DNA from 2 places in the Streptomyces similanensis genome. Region 1 is predicted to be linked to the other one. Evidence: riboswitches for the same ligand, from Rfam matches in the RefSeq annotation. Region 1 holds a riboswitch; the other holds the start of a gene.
What was found. A riboswitch is a leader RNA that binds a small molecule or an ion and turns the genes downstream of it on or off. The one in region 1 is predicted to bind ZMP and ZTP.
Positions count from the first base shown of each region.

Region 2: another riboswitch for ZMP and ZTP. It lies ahead of ABEB07_RS35325 (bifunctional 5,10-methylenetetrahydrofolate dehydrogenase/5,10-methenyltetrahydrofolate cyclohydrolase); the one in region 1 lies ahead of ABEB07_RS17160 (glycine hydroxymethyltransferase).

Region 1 is NZ_BAABKC010000047.1:56,520-66,940, forward strand. Features, by position in the region: gene ABEB07_RS17150 (2'-5' RNA ligase family protein) at 1-408, opposite strand, end outside; gene trpS (tryptophan--tRNA ligase) at 708-1,721, opposite strand; gene ABEB07_RS17160 (glycine hydroxymethyltransferase) at 1,864-3,309, opposite strand; ZMP/ZTP riboswitch at 3,344-3,455, opposite strand; gene ABEB07_RS17165 (hypothetical protein) at 3,510-3,707, opposite strand; gene ABEB07_RS17170 (glutathionylspermidine synthase family protein) at 3,876-5,060, opposite strand; gene ABEB07_RS17175 (hypothetical protein) at 5,069-5,434, opposite strand; gene ABEB07_RS17180 (DMT family protein) at 5,674-6,537, shown strand; gene pdxR (MocR-like pyridoxine biosynthesis transcription factor PdxR) at 6,581-7,987, opposite strand; gene ABEB07_RS17190 (carboxymuconolactone decarboxylase family protein) at 8,034-8,645, shown strand; gene ABEB07_RS17195 (carboxymuconolactone decarboxylase family protein) at 8,642-9,085, shown strand; gene ABEB07_RS17200 (isocitrate lyase/PEP mutase family protein) at 9,082-9,873, shown strand; gene ABEB07_RS17205 (LysR family transcriptional regulator) at 9,941-10,421, opposite strand, start outside.
Region 2 is NZ_BAABKC010000129.1:2,321-12,741, forward strand. Features, by position in the region: gene ABEB07_RS35310 (xanthine dehydrogenase family protein molybdopterin-binding subunit) at 1-2,335, opposite strand, end outside; gene ABEB07_RS35315 ((2Fe-2S)-binding protein) at 2,332-2,856, opposite strand; gene ABEB07_RS35320 (glycosyltransferase) at 3,064-4,299, opposite strand; gene ABEB07_RS35325 (bifunctional 5,10-methylenetetrahydrofolate dehydrogenase/5,10-methenyltetrahydrofolate cyclohydrolase) at 4,886-5,734, opposite strand; ZMP/ZTP riboswitch at 5,756-5,840, opposite strand; gene ABEB07_RS35330 (hypothetical protein) at 5,995-6,234, opposite strand; gene ABEB07_RS35335 (S-(hydroxymethyl)mycothiol dehydrogenase) at 6,514-7,599, shown strand; gene ABEB07_RS35340 (MBL fold metallo-hydrolase) at 7,599-8,228, shown strand; gene ABEB07_RS35345 (hypothetical protein) at 8,290-8,838, opposite strand; gene ABEB07_RS35350 (L,D-transpeptidase family protein) at 9,037-9,732, shown strand; gene ABEB07_RS35355 (hypothetical protein) at 9,836-10,021, shown strand; gene ABEB07_RS35360 (S1 family peptidase) at 10,221-10,421, opposite strand, start outside.

The DNA of each region.
Region 1 (10,421 bases):
GCGGTCCATCCCGGCCTCGTCGATGCCGTGCGCCACCGTGACGTGCGGGTGGTAGGGGAACTGGAGTTCACGGGGCACCGGCCCGGAGGCGGACCGCACCCGCTGCTGGAGCCGGGTGCACTCCTCGGCGCCCGCGACCACCCGGACGTACACCACCGGCGACAGCGGACGGAAGGAGTCGGTGCCGGACAGCCGCATCGTGAAGGGGCGCCCGGCGGCGGCCACCTCGCTCAGATGGGCCTCGACCGCCGGCAGCTCGGCGGCCGCCACCTCGGTCGGCGGCAGCAGGGTGACGTGCGTGGGGATGCCATGAGCCGCGGCGTCACCGAAGCCCGCGCGCCGCTCCTGGAGCAGGCTGCCGTGAGGCTCCGGGACCGCGATCGACACGCCGATCGTTACGGTCCCCACGTCGTCTCCTGTCGTCGTGCCGATGGTCTGTCGTCGTCCCGGGCGCCGTCCCCCGCCGCGCACCCGGCCGTGTCGCCCCGACCACTCGGGCTCCGGCCGTCGCGTCGCGGCCGTCCGGCCTTCGACTGTACGGCCACGGGCGGGCCGGCGGCAGGCGCGGCGGCAGTGATGTGCAGCGCTCTGCCCGGTCCGCCGCGCGAGCCGTGGTGCGCCTCGGGGCCCGGCGGTCCGGCGCCCCGCGGCCGGACGGTGCGGGGCGGGTCGGTGCCTGCCGGGCGGGTCGGTGCCCGGCAGGCGGGTCAGTGCTTGGCGGGCAGGAAGCCCACCTTGCCGTACACCTGCGCCAGGGTCTCCGCGGCGACCGCGCGGGCCTTCTCCGCACCCTTGGCCAGGATCGAGTCCAGCGTCTCCGGGTCGTCCAGGTACTGCTGGGTCTGCTCCCTGAACGGCGTCACGAACTCGACCATGATCTCGGCGAGGTCCGTCTTGAGCGCACCGTAGCCCTTGCCCGCGTACTTCTCCTCCAGTTCGCCGATACCCGCACCGGTGAGGGTGGAGTAGATGGTGAGGAGGTTGCTGACGCCGGCCTTGGTCTCCGGGTCGTAGCGGATGACGGTGTCGGTGTCGGTGACCGCGCTCCTGACCTTCTTCGCGGTGGCCTTCGGGTCGTCCAGCAGGTTGATGAGGCCCTTCGGCGTGGACGCCGACTTGCTCATCTTCGCGGTCGGCTCCTGGAGGTCGTAGATCTTCGCCGTCTCCTTGAGGATGTACGCCCTGGGGACGGTGAAGGTCTCGCCGTAGCGGCCGTTGAAGCGCTCGGCCAGGTCACGGGTCAGCTCGATGTGCTGGCGCTGGTCCTCGCCCACCGGCACCTCGTGCGCCTGGTAGAGCAGGATGTCGGCGACCTGGAGGATCGGGTACGTGAACAGGCCGACCGAGGTGCGGTCGGCGCCCTGCTTGGCGGACTTGTCCTTGAACTGGGTCATCCGGCCGGCCTCGCCGAAGCCGGTGAGGCAGTTCATCACCCAGGCGAGCTGGGCGTGCTCGGGCACATGGCTCTGGACGAAGAGCGTGCAGCGGTCCGGGTCGAGGCCGGCGGCCAGCAGCTGGGCGACGGCCACCCGGGTGTTGGCGCGCAGCTCGGCCGGGTCCTGCGTGACCGTGATCGCGTGCAGGTCGGCGAGCATGTAGAACGCGTCGTGGCTCTCCTGAAGGGCCACCCACTGGCGCACGGCGCCGAGGTAGTTGCCGAGGTGGAACGAGCCCGCGGTGGGCTGGATTCCGGAGAGCACGCGAGGTCGATCAGTGGCCATGCTCACCATTCTCTCATTGACCACCGCCCCCGACGGGCCGGGTTTGCGCGGCCGGAGAACGCCGCGCGGCGGCCCGCCGGGGAGGCGGACCGCCGCGCGAAGGGGGCGTCGGGCGAGGGGCCCCGTCGTTCACCGGGACGGGTCAGCCGAGGTCGATCTCCGGGTAGAGCGGGAAGCCGGCGACCAGGTCCGTGGCCCGCTGGGAGATCTCGTCCGAGACCTTCGGGTCGAGCACGTGCTGCGCCTTGGAGGGCGCGCCCTTGCTGGTGGTGCCGGGCTCGGCGGTGGTCAGGACGCGGTCGACGAGGCCGGCCACCTCGTCCATCTCGGCGGTGCCCAGGCCCCGGGTGGTCAGGGCCGGGGTGCCGACGCGGATGCCGGAGGTGTACCAGGCGCCGTTGGGGTCGGCCGGGATGGCGTTGCGGTTGGTGACGATGCCGGAGTCCAGCAGCGCGGCCTCGGCCTGGCGGCCGGTGAGGCCGTAGGAGGAGGCGACGTCGATCAGGTTGAGGTGGTTGTCCGTGCCGCCGGTGACCAGGGTGGCGCCGCGGCGCGTCAGGCCCTCGGCGAGCGCGCGGGCGTTGTCCACGATCCGCCGGGCGTAGTCCTGGAAGGCGGGCTGCCGTGCCTCGGCCAGGGCGACGGCCTTGGCGGCCATGACGTGCGGGAGCGGGCCGCCGAGGACCATCGGGCAGCCGCGGTCGACCTGGTCCTTGAGGGAGTCGTCGCACAGGACCATGCCGCCGCGCGGGCCGCGCAGCGACTTGTGCGTGGTGGTGGTGACGATCTGCGCGTGCGGCACCGGGTCGAAGTCGCCGGTGAGGACCTTGCCCGCGACCAGGCCGGCGAAGTGCGCCATGTCGACCATGAGGGTCGCGCCGACCTCGTCGGCGATCTCGCGCATGATCCGGAAGTTCACCAGGCGCGGGTAGGCCGAGTAGCCCGCGACCAGGATCAGCGGCTTGAAATCGCGGGCCTGGGCGCGCAGCGCCTCGTAGTCGATCAGGCCGGTGGCCGGGTCGGTGCCGTAGGAGCGCTGGTCGAACATCTTTCCTGAGATGTTCGGACGGAAGCCGTGGGTGAGGTGGCCGCCGGCGTCCAGGGACATGCCCAGCATGCGCTGGTTGCCGAAGGCGTGCCGCAGCTCGGCCCAGTCGGCCTCGGAGAGGTCGTTGATCTGGCGGACGCCGGTCTTCTGGAGGAAGGGGACCTCGACCCGGTCGGCGAGGACGGCCCAGAACGCGACCAGGTTGGCGTCGATGCCGGAGTGCGGCTGGACGTAGGCGTGGCGGGCGCCGAAGAGTTCCCTGGCGTGCTCGGCGGCGAGCGACTCGACGGTGTCGACGTTGCGGCAGCCGGCGTAGAAGCGGCGGCCGACGGTGCCCTCGGCGTACTTGTCGCTGAACCAGTTGCCCATCGCGAGCAGGGTGGCCGGGGAGGCGTAGTTCTCCGAGGCGATCAGCTTGAGCATCTCGCGCTGGTCGCCGACCTCCTGGCCGATGGCATCGGCGACGCGCGGCTCGACGGCGCGGATCACGTCGAGTGCGGCGCGGAAGGCGGTGGACTCGGTGGAGAGGGGCGCGGTCATGTCTAGGACCTCCGGACGTGGCGTTCGGCGTTCACGGTACGGCCCAGGCGCACGGCACAGTTCTTTCACCCGGGCCGCTTCCCGATGGTCGGTCCCATCCTCGGAGCCCCGCGTCGGGGTCCAGCGCGCCAGTCACGGCCCGCCGTCAGCCTACCGGGCGCCGTGCGGCGCCCGGCCCGGCGTCCACCATGCGAGCGCGCTCAGCCCTCGTCGTCCCCGGTCAGACGCCACCGGCCGACCTCCCGGTAGCCGGAGTCGTACACCGCCGAGCCGTCGCCGGGCTCCAGGGCGTAGTGGTGCAGGTTGCCGCCCCAGTAGCGCAGGATCCGGCCCAGTTCGGCCGCCTTCTCCCCGGCGGGAAGCGCGTCGTCCACCGTGACTTCGAGGAGGAACCTCATGTCTGCCGTCTCCCGTCCTGTCCGGACCGGACGCGCCGCGGGCGCGACGCGTCGCCGGACCGCCCAGAGAATCACACGGCCGCCGGGCCGTGCCCGGAGAATGCCCGTCGGGCCGTGCCCGGAGAACGCCCGTCGAGCCGTGCCCGGAGAACGCCCGTCGGACCGCGCCTAGAGGATCACGTGCGGGACGAAGCGCGCGTACTCGTCGGTGACGAGGCCGGAGGACTCGCGGATGCCGAGACCCGCGGCCTCGTCCCCGACCACCCAGGCGCCGAGGACGACGTGGTTGCCGTCGAAGGCGGGCAGCGGGGCGAGGGCCTGGTAGCAGCAGGGCTCCTCGCGCACGGCGGCCTGCGTGCCCGGCGGGTGGACGGTCACTCCGGCGCCCTCGCGGCCCAGCAGCGGCTTGGCGACGTAGCCGGGCCCGGCGGCCAGGTCGCGCGGGCCGTCGAGGTGGGCGGGCAGGAGGTTGGGGTGGCCGGGGTAGAGCTCCCACAGGATCGCCAGCAGCGCCTTGTTGCTGAGCAGCATCTTCCAGGCGGGTTCGATCCACAGGGTGGAGCCGGTGCCGCCGCCGTTGTCGAGGGTGTCCAGGACATGGCCGGCGAAGCGGTCGGTGGTCAGCCACTCCCAGGGGTAGAGCTTGAAGATCGCGCGGATGAAGTGCAGGCCGTTGTCGACGAACCGGCCGGACAGCGGGTCCCAGCCGATCTCCTCCATGGAGATCCAGTCGGTGGCGAGCCCGGCCTGTTCCGCGGTCTCCTTGAGGTAGGCGACCGTCATCAGGTCCTCGCCGAGTTCGTCGTCGGCGGAGTGCGCGAAGTGCAGCGGGCTGCCCGGCGGCAGCAGGCGGGCCTGCTCGCGCCAGGCGGCCACCAGGCGTTCGTGCAGGGAGTTCCACTGGTCGGCGCCGGGGAAACGATCCTCCATCCAGAACCACTGGGGCGAGGCCGCCTCCACCAGGGAGGTGGGGGTGTCGGCGTTGTACTCCAGCAGCTTGGCCGGCCCGGTGCCGTCGTAGCGCAGGTCGAAGCGGCCGTAGACGGCGGGGAGTTCGGCGCGCCGGCGCCACGCCTCGGCGACGGCCCCGGCGACGCGCGGGTCGGTGATGCCGAGGTCGGCGAAGCGGTTGGTGGCGACGATGTGCTCGGCCGCGGCCAGGCACATGCGGTGCAGTTCCTCGACCGTCTCCTCCAGCGCCTCGACCTCGGGCAGCGAGAAGACGTAGTGGGCGCTCTCGTCCCAGTAGGGCCGCAGGCTGTCGTCGGGGTACCGGGTCAGGGGATAGATGAGCCCCTGGGCCTCGACGGTCTGCTGCCAGCCGGGCCGGGGGGCGATCGTACGGCGTTCCATCGCGGGCGTCAGCCGCCGGACTTGCCGTGGCCGCTGCCGAAGCCGCCCCGGTCCACGCCGCCGTGGCCGCCGCTGGACCCGCTGGAGCCGCTGGAGCCGCCGGAGCCCTTGCCGGGCTTGGTGAGAGAGCCGCCGGTGACCCAGCCGCTCTTCTTCTTGCCGCCGTAGTACCAGACGCCGTTGGCGGAGGTCTTGCCGGTGGACTTGCAGTTCTTGTCGGAGACGACCTTGTAGCCCTTGGCCGCGGTGTAGCTGCCGCGGTCGACGCAGCGCTTGTCGGGGGCGGAGGAGCAGGCGGTGAGTGCCGTCGCGAGCAGTCCCATGCCGCCCAGTACGACCGTCGCCGACCGCAGTTGTCGCCGTGCGTCCGCCATGTCCGTCTCTCCCCGTCGTGGTCGACCACCGGCCGCGTGCGCGGCCGCTCTCCGGCCGCCAGCCTAAAGACACCGCCATGCGCATGCCCAGGGGGGATCGGTTCAGGCGTGAGGTGGGAGGGGGTGGGGCGGGGGTGGAGGTGGGGGGGCTCAATGCGGGCCTCGGGGGCGGGGCTTGGTTACGGGTGGTGGGGGCGGGTGGTGCGGGCAGGGCCTAGAGTCGCCGGGTGCTTCTCGGAATGGTGTGCGCGCTCGGCGCGGCGGTGTGTTTCGGTACGGCGACGGTGCTCCAGGCGGTCGCCGCCCGGGCGGCGGCCGACGCCGGAGGGGGTTCGGGCGGCGACGCGGCACTGCTGCTGCGGGCGCTGCGGCAGTGGCGGTACCTGGCGGGCCTGGCCCTGGACGGACTCGGTTTCCTGCTCCAGATCGTGGCGTTGCGCTCGCTGCCGATCTACGCGGTCGGCGCCGCCCTGGCGTCCAGTCTCGCGGTGACGGCGGTGGCCGCGGCGCGGCTGCTGCGGGTGCGGCTGAGCGGCACCGAGTGGGCAGCGGTCGGGGTGGTCTGCGCGGGCCTCGCGATGCTGGGCCTGGCCTCGGGCGCCGAGGGGCACGAGGACGGCTCGGCGGCGCTGCGGTGGGTGATGCTGGGGGCCGCGCTCGCGGTGCTCGCGCTGGGCGCGGTCGCCGGACGCCTGCCGGAACGCGGCCGGGCGCTGCTGCTGGGTCTGGGCGCGGGCTGCGGGTTCGGCGTGGTCGAGGTGACGGTGCGGCTGGTGGACTCGGTCAGTCCGGCCCGGCTGTTCGCCAACCCGGCGGCGTACGCGCTGGTGCTGGGCGGCGGCGCGGCGTTCCTGCTGCTGACCTCGGCCCTCCAGCGCGGTTCGGTGACGACGGCGACGGCGGGCATGGTGCTCGGCGAGACGCTCGGCCCGGCGGCGGTCGGCGTGGTCTGGCTGGGCGACCGCACCCGCGACGGACTGGCCTGGCTGGCGGTGCTGGGCTTCGCGGTGGCGATCGCCGGGGCGCTGGCGCTGGCCCGGTTCGGGGAGGCGCCGGCGGAGGAGACGGCGGCGGCGAGGACCCCGGCCGACGACGCGCGCTGAGCCGTCGCCCCGGTGGCTCTCGGGGTGTCGTCGCGGGTCGTCGCTACGGCAGGACCCGGCACAGCGCGTCCAGGGCCGCTGTCCAGGCGTGGTCCGGTGGGGTGCCGTAGCCGACGACCAGGGCGTCGTCCGGGGCGGTGACGGCGGCCCGGTCGTGGCGGAAGCGGGCCAGGCCGTAGACGGCGAGGCCCTGCCAGGCCGCCGCCCGGACCACGGCCGGCTCGGTGCCGGGCGGCAGCCGCAGCACGGCGTGCAGACCGGCCGCGATCCCGGTGGCGCGCACGTCGGGAGCACGGGCCGCGAGCGCCTCGACCAGGGCGTCCCGGCGGCGCCGGTACCGCAGCCGCGCCGAGCGCACATGCCGGTCGTAGGCCCCGGAGGCCAGGAACTCCGCCAGCGTCAGCTGGTCCAGCACCCCGCAGGTCTCCATCGCGCCCTTGGCCGCCGCGGCCTCCTCGGCGAGCGACGGCGGCAGCGCCATCCAGCCCAGCCGCAGCCCGGGCGCCAGCGACTTGCTGGCCGTGCCCAGGTACACCACCCGGTCCGGGGCGAGGCCCTGGAGCGCGCCGATCGACTGGCGGTCGTAGCGGAACTCGCCGTCGTAGTCGTCCTCCAGGACCAGGCCGCCGGTGCGACGGGCCCACTCGATGACGGCGGCGCGCCGGTCGGGCCGCAGCGGCACGCCCATCGGGAACTGGTGCGACGGCGTGAGCAGCACCGCCCCCGCGTCCGCGAGGCCGCCGGTGACGGTGCCCAGGTCGTCGAAGGGCAGCGGCCGGGTGCGCAGTCCGGCCGCCGCCAGCAGGTTCCAGTGCACGTCGAGGCCGTAGGAGTCGACGGCGACGGTCGAGGCGCCGCGGCGGCGCAGCACCTCGGCGAGGACGCGCAGCCCGTGCGCGAAGCCCGAGCAGATCAGCACGTGCTCCGGGTCGGTGCGCACGCCGCGGGCGCGGGCGAGGTAGCCGGCCAGGGCGGCGCGCAGTTCGGGCAGGCCGCGCGGGTCGCCGTAGCCGAGGACGTGGTGCGGGGCCGTGGTCAGGGCCCGGCGGGCGGCGCGCAGCCAGGCGGCGCGGGGGAAGGAGCCCAGGTCGGGGCTGCCGCTGCGCAGGTCGTGGCGGGGGCGGGACGGGGGGCGGCGCGGGTGCGCCGGGCCGCCGGGCGGGGTCTGGGCGAACGGCGCGGCGGGCACTCCCGTGGCGACCCGGGTGCCCGAGCCCTGGCGGGCGGTGAGCCAGCCCTCGGCGACCAGGTCGGCGTAGGCGTCGGCGACCGTGTTGCGGGCGACGCCCAGGTCGGGCGCGAGGGCGCGGGAGGAGGGCAGCCGGGTGCCGGGGGCCAGCCGGCCGGTGCGCACCGCCTCGCGCAGCGCGTCGGTCAGGCCGCGGCGCACGCCGGGTCCGGTCGGCTCCAGGTGCAGGTCGACGCCCAAAGTGGCCCACGTTTCCGCCATGGGAATGGACCATACTCCTGGGACGCTTCGTGCCTAGGGTCGAAATGTGACCACGAAGAACGACACACCCGACACGACAGCGACCACGGCGACTACGGCGACCACGGCACCGAACGGAACGGCGACCACGGCGACCACGGCGACCACGGCACCGAACGGAGCGGCAGCGGCGGCCACGGCCGGGTACGCGCCCGAACAGGCGCCCCGGCTGGAGTGGGCCAAGCACGCCCCCGAGGTCTACAAGGCGATGATCCGACTGGACACCGCCGCGAAGCGGGGCCTGGACGCGAAGCTGTACGAGCTGGTGAAGATCCGCGCCTCGCAGCTCAACCACTGCGCGTTCTGCCTCGACATGCACACCAAGGACGCGCTCGCGGCCGGCGAGAGCGTGGAGCGGATCGTGCAGCTCAGCGCCTGGGAGGAGTCGCGGCACTTCTACACGGAGAAGGAGCTGGCGGCGATCGAGCTGACCGAGGCGATCACCGTCCTGACCGACGGCTTCGTCCCGGACGAGGTGTACGACCGGGCCGCGGGCCTGTTCGAGGAGCCTGAGCTGGCCCAGCTGATCGCCGCGATCACGGTGATCAACGCGTGGAACCGGTTCGGCGTGACCACCCGCATGACCCCGGGCCACTACCAGCCGGGGCGGCCCGCGTGAGCCGTTCGCAGCTGCTGGACCAGAAGGTGTTCCAGGCGATGCGGGCGGTCGGCGCGGCCGCGAAGAAGGGCTTCGGCGATCCGGTCCTCGCCGAGCTGGTCATGATCCGCGCCTCGCAGCTCAACCACTGCGCGTTCTGCCTCGACATGCACCTGCGGGCCGCCCGCGAGAACGGCGAGTCCGAGGACCGCGTCCAGCTGCTCAACGCCTGGGAGGAGGCCGAGGGCCGCTACACCGAGCGGGAGCGGGCCGCGCTCGCCCTGACCGAGGCGGTCACGGTGCTGACCGACGGCTTCGTCCCGGACGAGGTGTACGACCGGGCCGCCCAGCTGTTCGAGGAGGCCGAACTGGCCCATCTCGTCTCGCTGATCACCGTCATCAACGGCTGGAACCGGCTGATGGTCAGCCGCCGGGTCCCGCCGGGCGGGCGGCAGGCGTGAGCGGCGCGGCCACGTTCCGCGCCCTGCACCACGGGCGCGCGCCGGGTGATCCGCTGGTGCTGCCGGGGCCGTGGGACGCGGCGAGCGCCCGGGTGTTCGCCGAGGCCGGGTTCCCGGCGCTGGCGACGCCGAGCGCCGGGATCGCCGCGTCCCTCGGGTACGCGGACGGCCGGACGCCGGCGCCGGAGATGTTCGCGGCCGTGGCGCGGATCGCCCGGGCGGTGGACGTACCGGTGTCGGCGGACGTGGAGGACGGGTACGGGCTCGCGCCGAAGGAGCTGGTGGACCGGCTGCTGGAGGCCGGGGCGGTGGGCTGCAACCTGGAGGACTCGCACGGGGGTGTCCTTGAGGACCCGCGACGGCAGGCGGACTTCCTCGCCGAGGTCCGCGCGGCCGCCGGCGACCTGCTGTTCGTCAACGCCCGCCTCGACACGTTCGTCCACGGCGGCGACGACGGCGGGCAGGTGGCCGGACCGGCCGGCGGCCGTGCCGTCGGGCCTGCCGTCGGACGTGCCGTCGGACGTGCCGTCGAAGAGGCCGTCGAGCGGGCCGCGTTGTACGTGGCGGCGGGCGCGGACTGCGTGTACCCGATCCTCGCCCCCGTGGAGGCGCTGCCGGCCCTGCGGGCGGGAATCCGGGGCCCGATGAACGTGCTGGCACGGCCCGGCGAGGGCCCCTCGCCCGCCGCGCTCGGCGAACTCGGCGCGGACCGCGTCACCTTCGGCCCGGGCCTCCAGCGCCGCGCGACGGCGGCCCTGCGGGAGATCGCGGAGGGCATCGGGAGGTAGGGCGCGGGGGGGGGGACGCGGGGGCGCCGGCGCGGTGGGGCGGGTCCGGGACGGGCGGAACGGGGGTTCATCCGTCCAGGGACCCGGACCACTGCGCCAGCACCTCCCGGAAGCACTGCCGCAGCCAGGCGTGCGCCGGGTCGGCGTCGTGGCGCGGGTGCCAGGCCAGCCCCATCCCCAGCACCGGCAGCTCCAGCGGCACGTCGAAGGTGACCAGGCCCAGCGCCGTGGCCAGCGGCAGCCCCCAGGAGGTGATCAGGCCCACCAGATTGCTGTCGCGCAGCACGAACAGCGCGGCCGGAAAGGTCCCGACGCCGCCCACCACCCGCCGGGTCAGGCCCCGTTCGGCGAGGGCCGCGTCCACGGGCCCGTGCAGCCGGCCGCGCCGCGACACCGACAGGTGCTCGGCCGCGGCGTACCGCTCCGGCGTCACCTCGCCGCCGAGCAGCGGATGTCCGGCCCGTACGACGCCGACCATCCGGTCCTCGTACAGGTGCTCGGTGCGCACCTCGGGAGAGGTGGTGTCGATCACCCCGACCTCCAGATCG
Region 2 (10,421 bases), on a different contig from region 1:
TGACGCCCAGCGGGCGCAGCGCGTCCACGACCGCGTTGACCACGGCGGGCGTGGAGGCGATGGTGCCCGCCTCGCCGACGCCCTTGGCGCCGAGCGGGTTGGACGTGGCGGGCGTCTCGGTGCGGTCGGTCGTGAACTCGGGCAGGTCCGCCGCCGACGGCACCAGGTAGTCGGCCATCGTGCCGGAGACCAGGTTGCCCTCCGTGTCGTAGACCGCCTCCTCGAACAGCGCCTGCGCGATGCCCTGGGCGAGACCGCCGTGCACCTGGCCCTCGACGATCATCGGGTTGATCACCCGGCCCACGTCGTCCACGCACACGTAGGAGCGGATCGAGGTCTGCCCGGTCTCGGTGTCGACCTCGACCGCGCACAGGTGGGTGCCGTGCGGGTAGGAGAAGTTCTCCGGGTCGAGCACATGGCCGGCGTTCAGGGTGGGCTCCATGCCCTCGGGCACGTCGTGCGAGGTGAACGTCTCGAAGGCGACCTCCTGGATGGTCCGCCGCGCCTCCGGCGAACCCTTCACCGAGAACACGCCGCCCTTGAACTCCACGTCGTCCTCGCTCGCCTCCAGCAGGTGCGCGGCCACCTTCCGCGCCCGGTCCACCACCTTCTCGGCCGCCCGGTGCACCGCCGCGCCGCCCACCACCAGGGACCGCGAGCCGTAGGTGTCCATGCCCTGCGGGGCCACCAGCGTGTCGCCGTGCACCACCTCGACGTCCTCGAACGGCACGCCGATCACGTCCGCGGCGATCTGGCTCCAGCACGTCACGTGCCCCTGCCCGTGCGGGCTGGTGCCGGTGACCACCTCGACCTTGCCGGTGGGCAGCACCCGGATGCTCGCCGCCTCCCAGCCGCCCGCCGAGTACCTGAGGTCCCGCAGCACCCGGCTCGGGGCCAGCCCGCACATCTCCGTGTACGTCGACACGCCGATGCCCAGGCGTACGGCGTCGCCGCGTTCCGCGCGCTCGCGCTGCTCGGCGCGCAGCTCGTCGTATCCGAACAGGGCGAGCGCCTTGTCGGTGGCGGCCTCGTAGTTCCCGCTGTCGTAGGTCAGGCCGGCGATCGAGTCGTACGGGAACTCCCCGTGCCGGATCCAGTTGCGCCGCCGCACCTCCACCGGGTCCAGGCCCAGCTCGGCGGCGAGTTCGTCCATGGTCCGCTCGATGGCGAAGGTGGCCTCCGGGCGGCCGGCGCCGCGGTACGCGTCGGTCGGGGTGCGGGTGGTGAACACGCCGGTGCAGTCGAACTCGTAGGAGTCCATCTTGTAGATCGCCGGGTACATGAACGCGCCCAGGACCGGGATGCCGGGCGTCACCAGCATCAGATAGGCGCCCATGTCGGCGAGCAGGTCCACCTTGAGGCCGAGCAGCCTGCCCTCGCGGGTGGCGGCCAGCTCCACGTCCTGGATCATGCCGCGGCCGTGGTGGGTGGCGAGATACCCCTCGGAGCGCGACTCGGTCCACTTCACCGGTCGGCCGAGCCGGCGCGCGAGCGCCAGCGCGACCGCCTCCTCGCCGTACACCTGGAGCTTGGAGCCGAAGCCGCCGCCCACGTCGGGCGCGATCACCCGCAGCTTGTGCTCCGGGACCCCGCAGACCACCGACAGCATGATCCGCAGGATGTGCGGGATCTGCGTCGCCGAGTACACGGTGTACTCGCCGGAGGCGGCGAGCGGGGTGACGACGACCGCGCGCGGCTCCATCGCGTTCGGGATGAGCCGCTGCTGCACGTAGCGCCGCCGGATGACCACGTCGGCGCGCTCGCGCGCCCGCTCGTAGGGCTCGCCGCACCGCAGCGGCCAGTCGTACGCCCGGTTGGTGCCCTGGTCGGCGTGGACCAGCGGCGCGTCCTCGGCGAGCGCGGCCTCCAGGTCCAGGACCGGCGGCAGGGGCGCGTAGTCGACCTCGATCGCCTCCAGGGCGTCGGCGGCGGCGTACCGGTCGCGGGCCACCACGACCGCGACCGGGTCGCCGGCGTGCCGCACCTCGTCCAGCGCGAGCGGCGGATGGTCCGGCAGCACCATGTCCTCGGTGACCGGCCACGCGCAGGGCAGCGAACCGAGCGCGTCGGCCAGGTCGCGGCCGGTGAACGCGGCGACCACGCCGGGGCGTTCGAGGGCGGCGGAGACGTCGACGCGCTCGACGCGGGCGTGCGCCATCGGACTGCGCAGGAAGGCCAGGTGCAGCAGACCGGTGACGGAGATGTTGTCGGTCCAGTTGGTCTGCCCGGTGACCAGCCGGGCGTCCTCCTTGCGCAGCCGGGACCTGCCGACCTCGCCCTCGGCTCCCTCGGTTCTCTCTGCCCCGTGGACGGCCCGGTCGGCCTGGTCGGTCATGCCGTCACCTCCTGGCCGGACGCGGTCCGCCGGCCGGGCGCGGGGCTCTCCTCGGCGCCCTCGCCCTCCTCGGCGGCGGCGAGCATCGCGCGGACGATGTTCTGGTAGCCGGTGCACCGGCACAGGTTTCCTTCCAGCGCCTTGCGCACCTCGTCGGAGGTGGGGTGCGGGTTCTCGCGCAGCAGATCGCGGGCGGCCATGATCATGCCGGGGGTGCAGTAGCCGCACTGGAGCGCGTGCCGCTCGTGGAAGGCGCGCTGCAACGGCGTCCACACGCCGCCTCGGGCCAGCCCCTGCACGGTGGTCACCTCGCCGCCGTCCGCCTGCACGGCCAGCACCGTGCAGCTCTTGACGCTCGCGCCGTCCAGCTCGACGGTGCACGCCCCGCAGTTGGAGGTGTCGCAGCCGACGGGGGTGCCGGTCAGGCCGAGCCGGTCGCGCAGGTAGTGGACCAGCAGCAGGCGGGGCTCCACCTCGTCCTCGTAGGCCGTGCCGTCCACCGTGACCGAGATATGGGTCATGTGCCCTCCAGGGACCGTCCGGGCGTGCATGAGGGAAACCAGCGACCGGTGTGGTGTAGGTCACTCTATGACCGAGCCCGGGGCGGGGCGAGTGGTGCGGCGGGGCCTCTGGCCGAAAGCCGCCCGGTTCCGGAACCGGGCGAACCGCCGGAACCGGTGACACCGGTGACACCGGTGATACCAGGGGTGGCGGCGCACGGCGCGGTGTCAGACGGCGCCCGCCAGTCCCTCCACCGCGGCCCGCACCGGCGCCACGCCGTCCTCCGCGCGGATCCGGACGCCCAGCGCCTCGGCCCGCTCCCGGTGGACCGGATGGCGGGTGGCCCGTACGAGGGCCGCGGCCAGCGACTCCGCGGTCAGCCGGCGCACCGGGACGGCGCACGGGGCCACCCCCAGCCGGATCAGCCGCTCGGCCCAGAAACCCTCGTCGAACTGGACCGGCAGCGGCACCGCGGGCACCCCCGCGCGCAGACCCGCCGCCGTGGTGCCCGCCCCCGCGTGGTGCACCACGGCCGCCATGCGCGGGAACAGCGCCGAGTGCGGGACCTCGCCGATGGTGAGCATGTCGTCCCCGGCCGCCGCGAGCCCGCCCCAGCCGCGCTGCACCACCCCGCGCAGCCCGGCCCGGCGCAGCGCGCGCACGATGGTGCCGCTCAGCCGGCGCGGATCGGGCACGGTGGCGCTGCCGAGCCCCACGAAGACCGGCGGCGGCCCGGCGTCCAGGAACCGCAGCAGCTCCGCGGGGAGCGAGTCGTCACGGTCGTACGGCCACCAGTAGCCGCACACCCGCAGCCCGGGCCGCCAGTCGCCCGGCCGGGGCACCACCAGCTCGCTGAAGCCATGGTGCACGGGCCGGCGCAGCCCCGCGCGGATGTACCAGGGCGTCGCGGGGCGGGCGGCGGGCAGCCCGAGCCGGGACCGCACGGCGGGCACCGCCGCGGAGAAGACCCGGTCGACGGCGAGGTTCACCCCGTGCCCGGCCAGCCGGTTGGCCGCCGCGCCCCAGTGTCCGCCGCCCAGCAGCGGGGGCGCGAACTCGCGGGTGGGGGAGAGGGGTTGCAGATGCGCGCCCATGCTGGGTTTGCCGAGCGCTTCGGCGATGGCGTGCCCGACCGGTCCGAGCGAGCCGGACAGCAGCAGCACGTCGTTCTTCTCGGCCGCCGCGACCAGCTCGTCGGTCATCCGGGCGAGCGCCGCCCGCGCCAGCCCGACGGCCCGCACCATCTTCCCCGCGCTGGTGGCGCTGCGGTGCAGGCCCCGGCCGCGCGAGGAGTCCAGCTCGGCCCGCGGATCGACCGGCAGCGCGCGAAAGCCGAGGCCCGAGCCCGCGACCAGCGGCTCGAAGCATCCGTGGGTGACCAGGGTGACCTCGTGGCCCGCGCGGGCCAGACCGTGCCCCAGCCCGGTGAACGGGGCGACGTCGCCCCGGGATCCCGCCGTCATGATCGCTACGCGCACGTCGGCCAGTATGCGGGCGGGGCGGGCCACGGCCCGTGAACGACCCGTGGGGTGTCGGCGCCGTCACCCCGCCACGGCGCCCGTACGGCACACCCGGCTGGGGCGACGAGTCCCCCGCGCACCGGTGCGACGTGCGCGCGGATGCCGGACACGGACAGGTCATGAGCGACGACGAGATCTCCGCCGCCGCCCGGGCGGGCTGTACGGCGCTGCGCCCGGCCGACGCGGTACGCGGCCACGGGCGCAGCCGACGTCTGGTGCGACCGGCTGGCGAGCGGCGGCGGCGCGCACGAGCGGCGCACGACGGCCGCCCCCGAGGCCGAGCCGAGACGCCGGCCGCCCGACCGCACGAGGCCCCGGCCCGGCTCTCTCCGCCCGGCCAGGAGGTACTGCGACCGGCCGCCGCCTCGCCCGGCCGGCCGGCCCGGAACGGCGTACGCGAACGACGTGCCCCGGCCCCGGTCCCGGCCACCGGAACCGGCCTCGGTCTGGAGGCGACGTGCGCCGCAGACCAGCCCGAGTACGGCGTCAGGGCCGGGACGTCACGGAGTACGACGCCCGGCCGTGCCGCTCACCCGCCGAGCTGCCGGGCGGCGGCGTCCACGGTCTGCTCCAGCAGCGTGGCGATGGTCATCGGGCCGACCCCGCCCGGCACCGGCGTGATCAGCGAGGCCCGCAGCGCGGCGGAGTCGAAGTCCACGTCGCCGACGTTGCCCGGGTTGTAACCGGCGTCGATCACGACCGCGCCCGGCTTGACGTCCTCGCCCTTGATCAGCCGCGGCCGGCCCACGGCGGCCACCACCACATCGGCCTCGCGGACCACGGACGCCAGGTCCCGGGTCCGCGAGTGGCAGTACGTCACCGTGGCGTCCCGGGCGAGCAGCAGCATCCCCACCGGCTTGCCGAGGATCGCGCTGCGGCCGACCACGACGGCCCGCTTGCCGGCCAGGTCGACGTCGTAGGCGTCCAGCAGCCGCAGGATGCCGCCGGGCGTGCAGGAGACGAACCCCGGCCCGCCGAAGCTCATCGTCGCGAAGGAGGCGAAGGTGACGCCGTCGACGTCCTTCTCGGGCGCGATGGCCTCGAACGCGGCCCGCTCGTCGACGTGTTCGCCGACCGGGTGCTGGAGCAGGATGCCGTGCACGGCCGGGTCCTGCGACAACGACCGCAGCGCGGCGACCAGTTCCCCGGTGCTGGTCTCGGCGGGCAGCTCCACGTGCCGGGAGACGATCCCGGCCGTGCGGCACCGGTTCTGCTTCATCCGCACATAGGTGACGGAGGCCGGGTCCGCGCCGACCAGCACCGTCGCCAGACAGGGCGCGGTGCCGGTGCGGCCGGTGAGTTCCGCGGCGCGCCGCGCGGTCCGCTCGACGATGCGGCGGGCGAGCGCGGTGCCGTCCATGAGGCGTGCCTGGGACATGGGTCCACTCCTGGGCGTTCGACGGATCGCCCAGGCGCGCGGCTGTGACTCGACGGAGACCGCTCCCCGGTGGTACTCCACCTCAGCGCCAGTCACGGTCCCGGGCCCAGCTTACGGGCCGCCCGGGGCGGCACGCCTCCGGGTTCCGCGACCGGGTGCGGCGGCCCGGGGCCCGGCGGCGGCTCACCGGAGACCGGAGCACCGTGGAGGAGGCGCTTCGTGGCGGAGGCAGGGGTCAGGAGCGGGCAGGTACGGCCGCCTCACCGCCGCCGGCCGCGCCGTACGCACCGGGGCCGGGGCCGGGGCCGTGCGCCGGGCAGTGCCGCGCGCAGCAGGGAGCGGAGGAGGGCGGTGCCGGCGAGGCGGCCCGCCGTCGCGATCGGGCGCGGCGCCGGCGGGGCCGGGGCGCGGGTCCGGCCCCGGCCCGCGTGGGCCGAGAAGGTCCAGGTCAGCCGGGAGCTGACCTGGAACGTCGCGGTCCGCCGCCCTACGCGTCCCATGCCCCGGCCATGATCGGCTCGATGCCGCGGCGCGGTGTGCCGGTGTCTGACGCGGAGCTTGCCATGGTGTCCTCCCGCGAGGTCCGCGGCCGCGGCCCGGGCGGGCCGCGACGGGCCTCACCTCCGAGCGTCCTCCGCCCCGCCGGGCTCGGCAAACGCGGCCGCGGACCCGGACGCGCCGGGGGAAGGGGACACCGGCCGGGTCCTCGTACCGTCGCCGATCAGCGGCGCGTAGGGTCGGAAGGTACGGATCTCCGGTCGACGGAAGGAACCACCATCATGGCGCAGGAAGTGCGCGGCGTGATCGCACCCGGGAAGAACGAGCCGGTACGGGTCGAGACGATCGTCGTGCCGGATCCCGGTCCCGGCGAGGCCGTGGTACGGGTCCAGGCCTGCGGCGTCTGCCACACCGACCTGCACTACAAGCAGGGCGGCATCAACGACGACTTCCCCTTCCTCCTCGGCCACGAGGCCGCCGGCGTCGTGGAGTCGGTCGGCGACGGCGTCACCGACGTCGCGCCCGGCGACTTCGTGATCCTCAACTGGCGTGCCGTGTGCGGAAAGTGCCGCGCCTGTCTGCGCGGCCGCCCCTGGTACTGCTTCGACACCCACAACGCGAAGCAGCGGATGACCCTCACCGACGGCACCGAGCTGTCCCCGGCCCTCGGGATCGGCGCCTTCGCCGAGAAGACGCTCGTGGCGGCCGGACAGTGCACCAAGGTCGACCCGGCCGTCTCCCCGGCCGTGGCCGGACTGCTCGGCTGCGGCGTGATGGCCGGCATCGGCGCGGCGATCAACACCGGCGGCGTCGGCCGCGGCGACTCGGTCGCCGTCATCGGCTGCGGCGGCGTCGGGGACGCGGCGATCGCCGGCGCGTACCTGGCCGGCGCGGCGAAGGTCATCGCCGTCGACATCGACGACCGCAAGCTGGAGACCGCCCGCACCATGGGCGCCACCCACACCGTCAACTCCCGGAGCAGCGACCCCGTCGAGGCGATCCGCGAGCTGACCGGCGGCTTCGGCGCCGACGTCGTCATCGAGGCGGTCGGCCGCCCCGAGACGTACCGACAGGCCTTCTACGCCCGCGACCTGGCCGGCACCGTCGTCCTGGTCGGCGTGCCGACGCCGGAGATGAAGCTCGAACTGCCGCTGCTGGACGTCTTCGGGCGCGGCGGCTCCCTGAAGTCGAGCTGGTACGGCGACTGCCTGCCCTCCCGCGACTTCCCCCTGCTCATCGACCTCCACCTCCAGGGCCGCCTGCCGCTGGACAAGTTCGTCACCGAGACCATTCAACTGGACGAGGTGGAGAAGGCGTTCGAGCGGATGCACCAGGGCGACGTGCTGCGCTCGGTGGTGGTGCTGTGATGGCCGCCCGCATCGAACGCCTCGTCACCTCCGGGCAGTTCACCCTCGATGGCGGCTCCTGGGACGTCGACAACAACGTGTGGATCGTCGGCGACGACCACGAGGCCGTCGTCATCGACGCCGCCCACGACGCCGAGGCGATCCTCCGGGCGGTGGGGGACCGGCGGCTGACCGCGATCGTGTGCACCCACGCCCACAACGACCACGTGAACGCCGCGCCCGCCCTCGCCGACCGCACCGGCGCGAAGATCTGGCTGCACCGCGACGACCTGCCGCTGTGGCGGATGACCCACCCGGACCGGGAGCCCGACGAGCACCTCGCCGACGGCCAGGTGATCGAGGCGGCGGGCGCCGACCTGACCGTCCTGCACACCCCCGGCCACGCTCCGGGCGCCGTCTGCCTGTACGACCCCGGACTGGGCGTCGTCTTCACCGGCGACACCCTCTTCCAGGGCGGTCCCGGCGCCACCGGCCGCACCTACTCCCACTTCCCGACGATCATCGACTCGATCCGCGACCGCCTGCTGACGCTGCCGCCCGAGACGAAGGTCCTCACCGGCCACGGCGACGGCACCACCATCGGCGCCGAGGCGCCCCACCTGGACGAGTGGATCAGCCGCGGCCACTGACCCGCACCGGTGGGCCGGGGGCGCCGCCCCCCGGCACACCGCCGGGCCGCGCCGTCGTCCGTCACCCGTCCGCCGCGGGCGGGCGCGCGCCCGGCAGCGGCCAGCGCGCCGGATGGCCCGGCGGCAGCGTCAAGTCCTCCCGCACGGCGGCGTAGTAGCCGTCCCGCGCGGCCCGCTGCCGCGCCAACAGCCCCTGCCAGGCGTCGGGTTCGCGCCGCCCCTCGCGCAGGAACCGTTCCATCTCCATCGCCACCACCACCCACGCCCGGGCCGTCTCCACGACCTGCGGGCTGCCCAGCATGAGCAGCGCCTCGCCGGAGGGGTCCCGGGCGAGCGCGGCCTCCGTCAGCAGGGGCTCGGCCTCCGCCAGGGCCAGCGGATGCGGGTGCGGGTCGTTGCCGAGATGCGAGGCGACCCGGTAGGCCAGCGTGACCGACTTCTTGAGCGTGCGCGCGTACTCGGTGTACACGGCGAGCCGGCGCTCCTCCCAACGGGCCGCCCGTTCCCGGCGGAAGCGGGCCCGGTCGCTGCGCACGACCGCCAGATAGGAACCGAGCGCGCCGATCACCACACCGATGAGCGCGGGGAGTTGCTGCACGAACGCCGACATGCGTCGCACCGTATCCGCCTGCGCGCCCACCGGCGCACCCCGCCCGCGCCCCTCCGCACCCGCCCGCGCCCGACCCGTCCGAATGTCACCGTTTCGTCTCGACCCCGGGCCGCCCACAACCGCGGGCCGCCCCCGGCTGTCTAGGTGTCCGAGAACGAAGAGACGCGAACCCGATCGAGGGGGAAGGACAGGGCGCCCATGAGGCACATAGGCAGACGGGGAGCCGTCGTGCTCGGCGCCACCTCACTGGTGGCGCCGCTCACACTCGCGCTCGGCGCAGCGCCGGCGCAGGCGGCGAGCTGTACGGCGAGCAAGGGGCCGTACCAGAAGCAGGTCGAGAAGTTCCTCGGGCGCCCGGTGGACGGCCGGCAGTCGGCCGCCGACTGCTCGGCGATCCGGGCCTTCCAGAACAAGCACGGCATCACGCCCGCCATCGGCTACGCGGGTCCCGTGACCTGGCGCGTGATGGATCTCATGAACAAGCAGAAGGCCGTCGGGAAGAAACCGAACAAGGACGGCAAGTGCCCGACGAACAAGGGCCGTATCGCCTGCGTCAACCTCACGCTCCAGCTCAGCTGGATCCAGGACGGCAAGAAACTCGTGTACGGGCCGGTGCCTGTGCGCACCGGCCGTGACGGCTACGAGACCCGCACCGGCCTGAAGAAGGTCTACTGGCGTGACATCGACCACGTCTCGACCCTCTACAACGTCCGCATGCCCTACAGCCAGTTCTTCGACGGCGGGCAGGCATTCCACTCCGTCGGCCTGAGCATGTGGAACCCGCCGGGCTCGCACGGCTGCGTCAACATGACCACCCAGGACGCCAAGAAGTACTGGTCGCTGCTGAAGAAGGGCGACGACGTCTTCGTGTACGGCCGCAAACCGGGAACGTGAGCCGGGGCCGGGCGGGTTGAGCCGGAACGACGTGATGAGCGACACGGTCCGAAATGTCCGTATCGGTCGTACTTACTCACAGCGCCTTCACGTCGTCCGGCATATGCTTCACAGCATGTCCACCAGTGTTGAAACCGTCTCCGAGCGATCGGCCGCGGAGGTCAACGAGGAGATCCGTGCGCTGTGGCGCCGGTCGGGCGGGACACTGACCACCGAGCAGCGCGAGGTGTACCAGCGCCTCGTCCTGGAGTGGGCTCAGGCCGCTCCGCAGTCGGACCACGCGGCCTGACCGCCTCCCGGCCTCCGGCCGTCGGACCCTCCCACGGGGGCGCCCCTTTGCGAACGGGCGCCCTTCTCACACCGACCTCCGCCGCCTCGTACGGCATCGTCGACCTCACCGGCGGGACCCCGTCCCGCCGGGCCGGCCCCGCGTCGGCCGTCACCTTCCTCACACCACCCCGGCCGACCGGCCGGCCGCCGCGCCCCGGTCAGCTCCAGGTGGCGGAGTAACGGCGCCGGTAGGCCGCTCGGTCCCGCTCCGTGCGCAGCCACCGGGTCGCCGCCAGCGCGACCAGACCGCCCGCCAGCACCAGCAGACCCGGGCCGACGGCACGCGGGTCGGTCAGCCGGGCCGCAGGCGTGCTCCCGGCCGCGCCGCCCGGCACCCGCGCCGGCGAACCGGGGGAGGC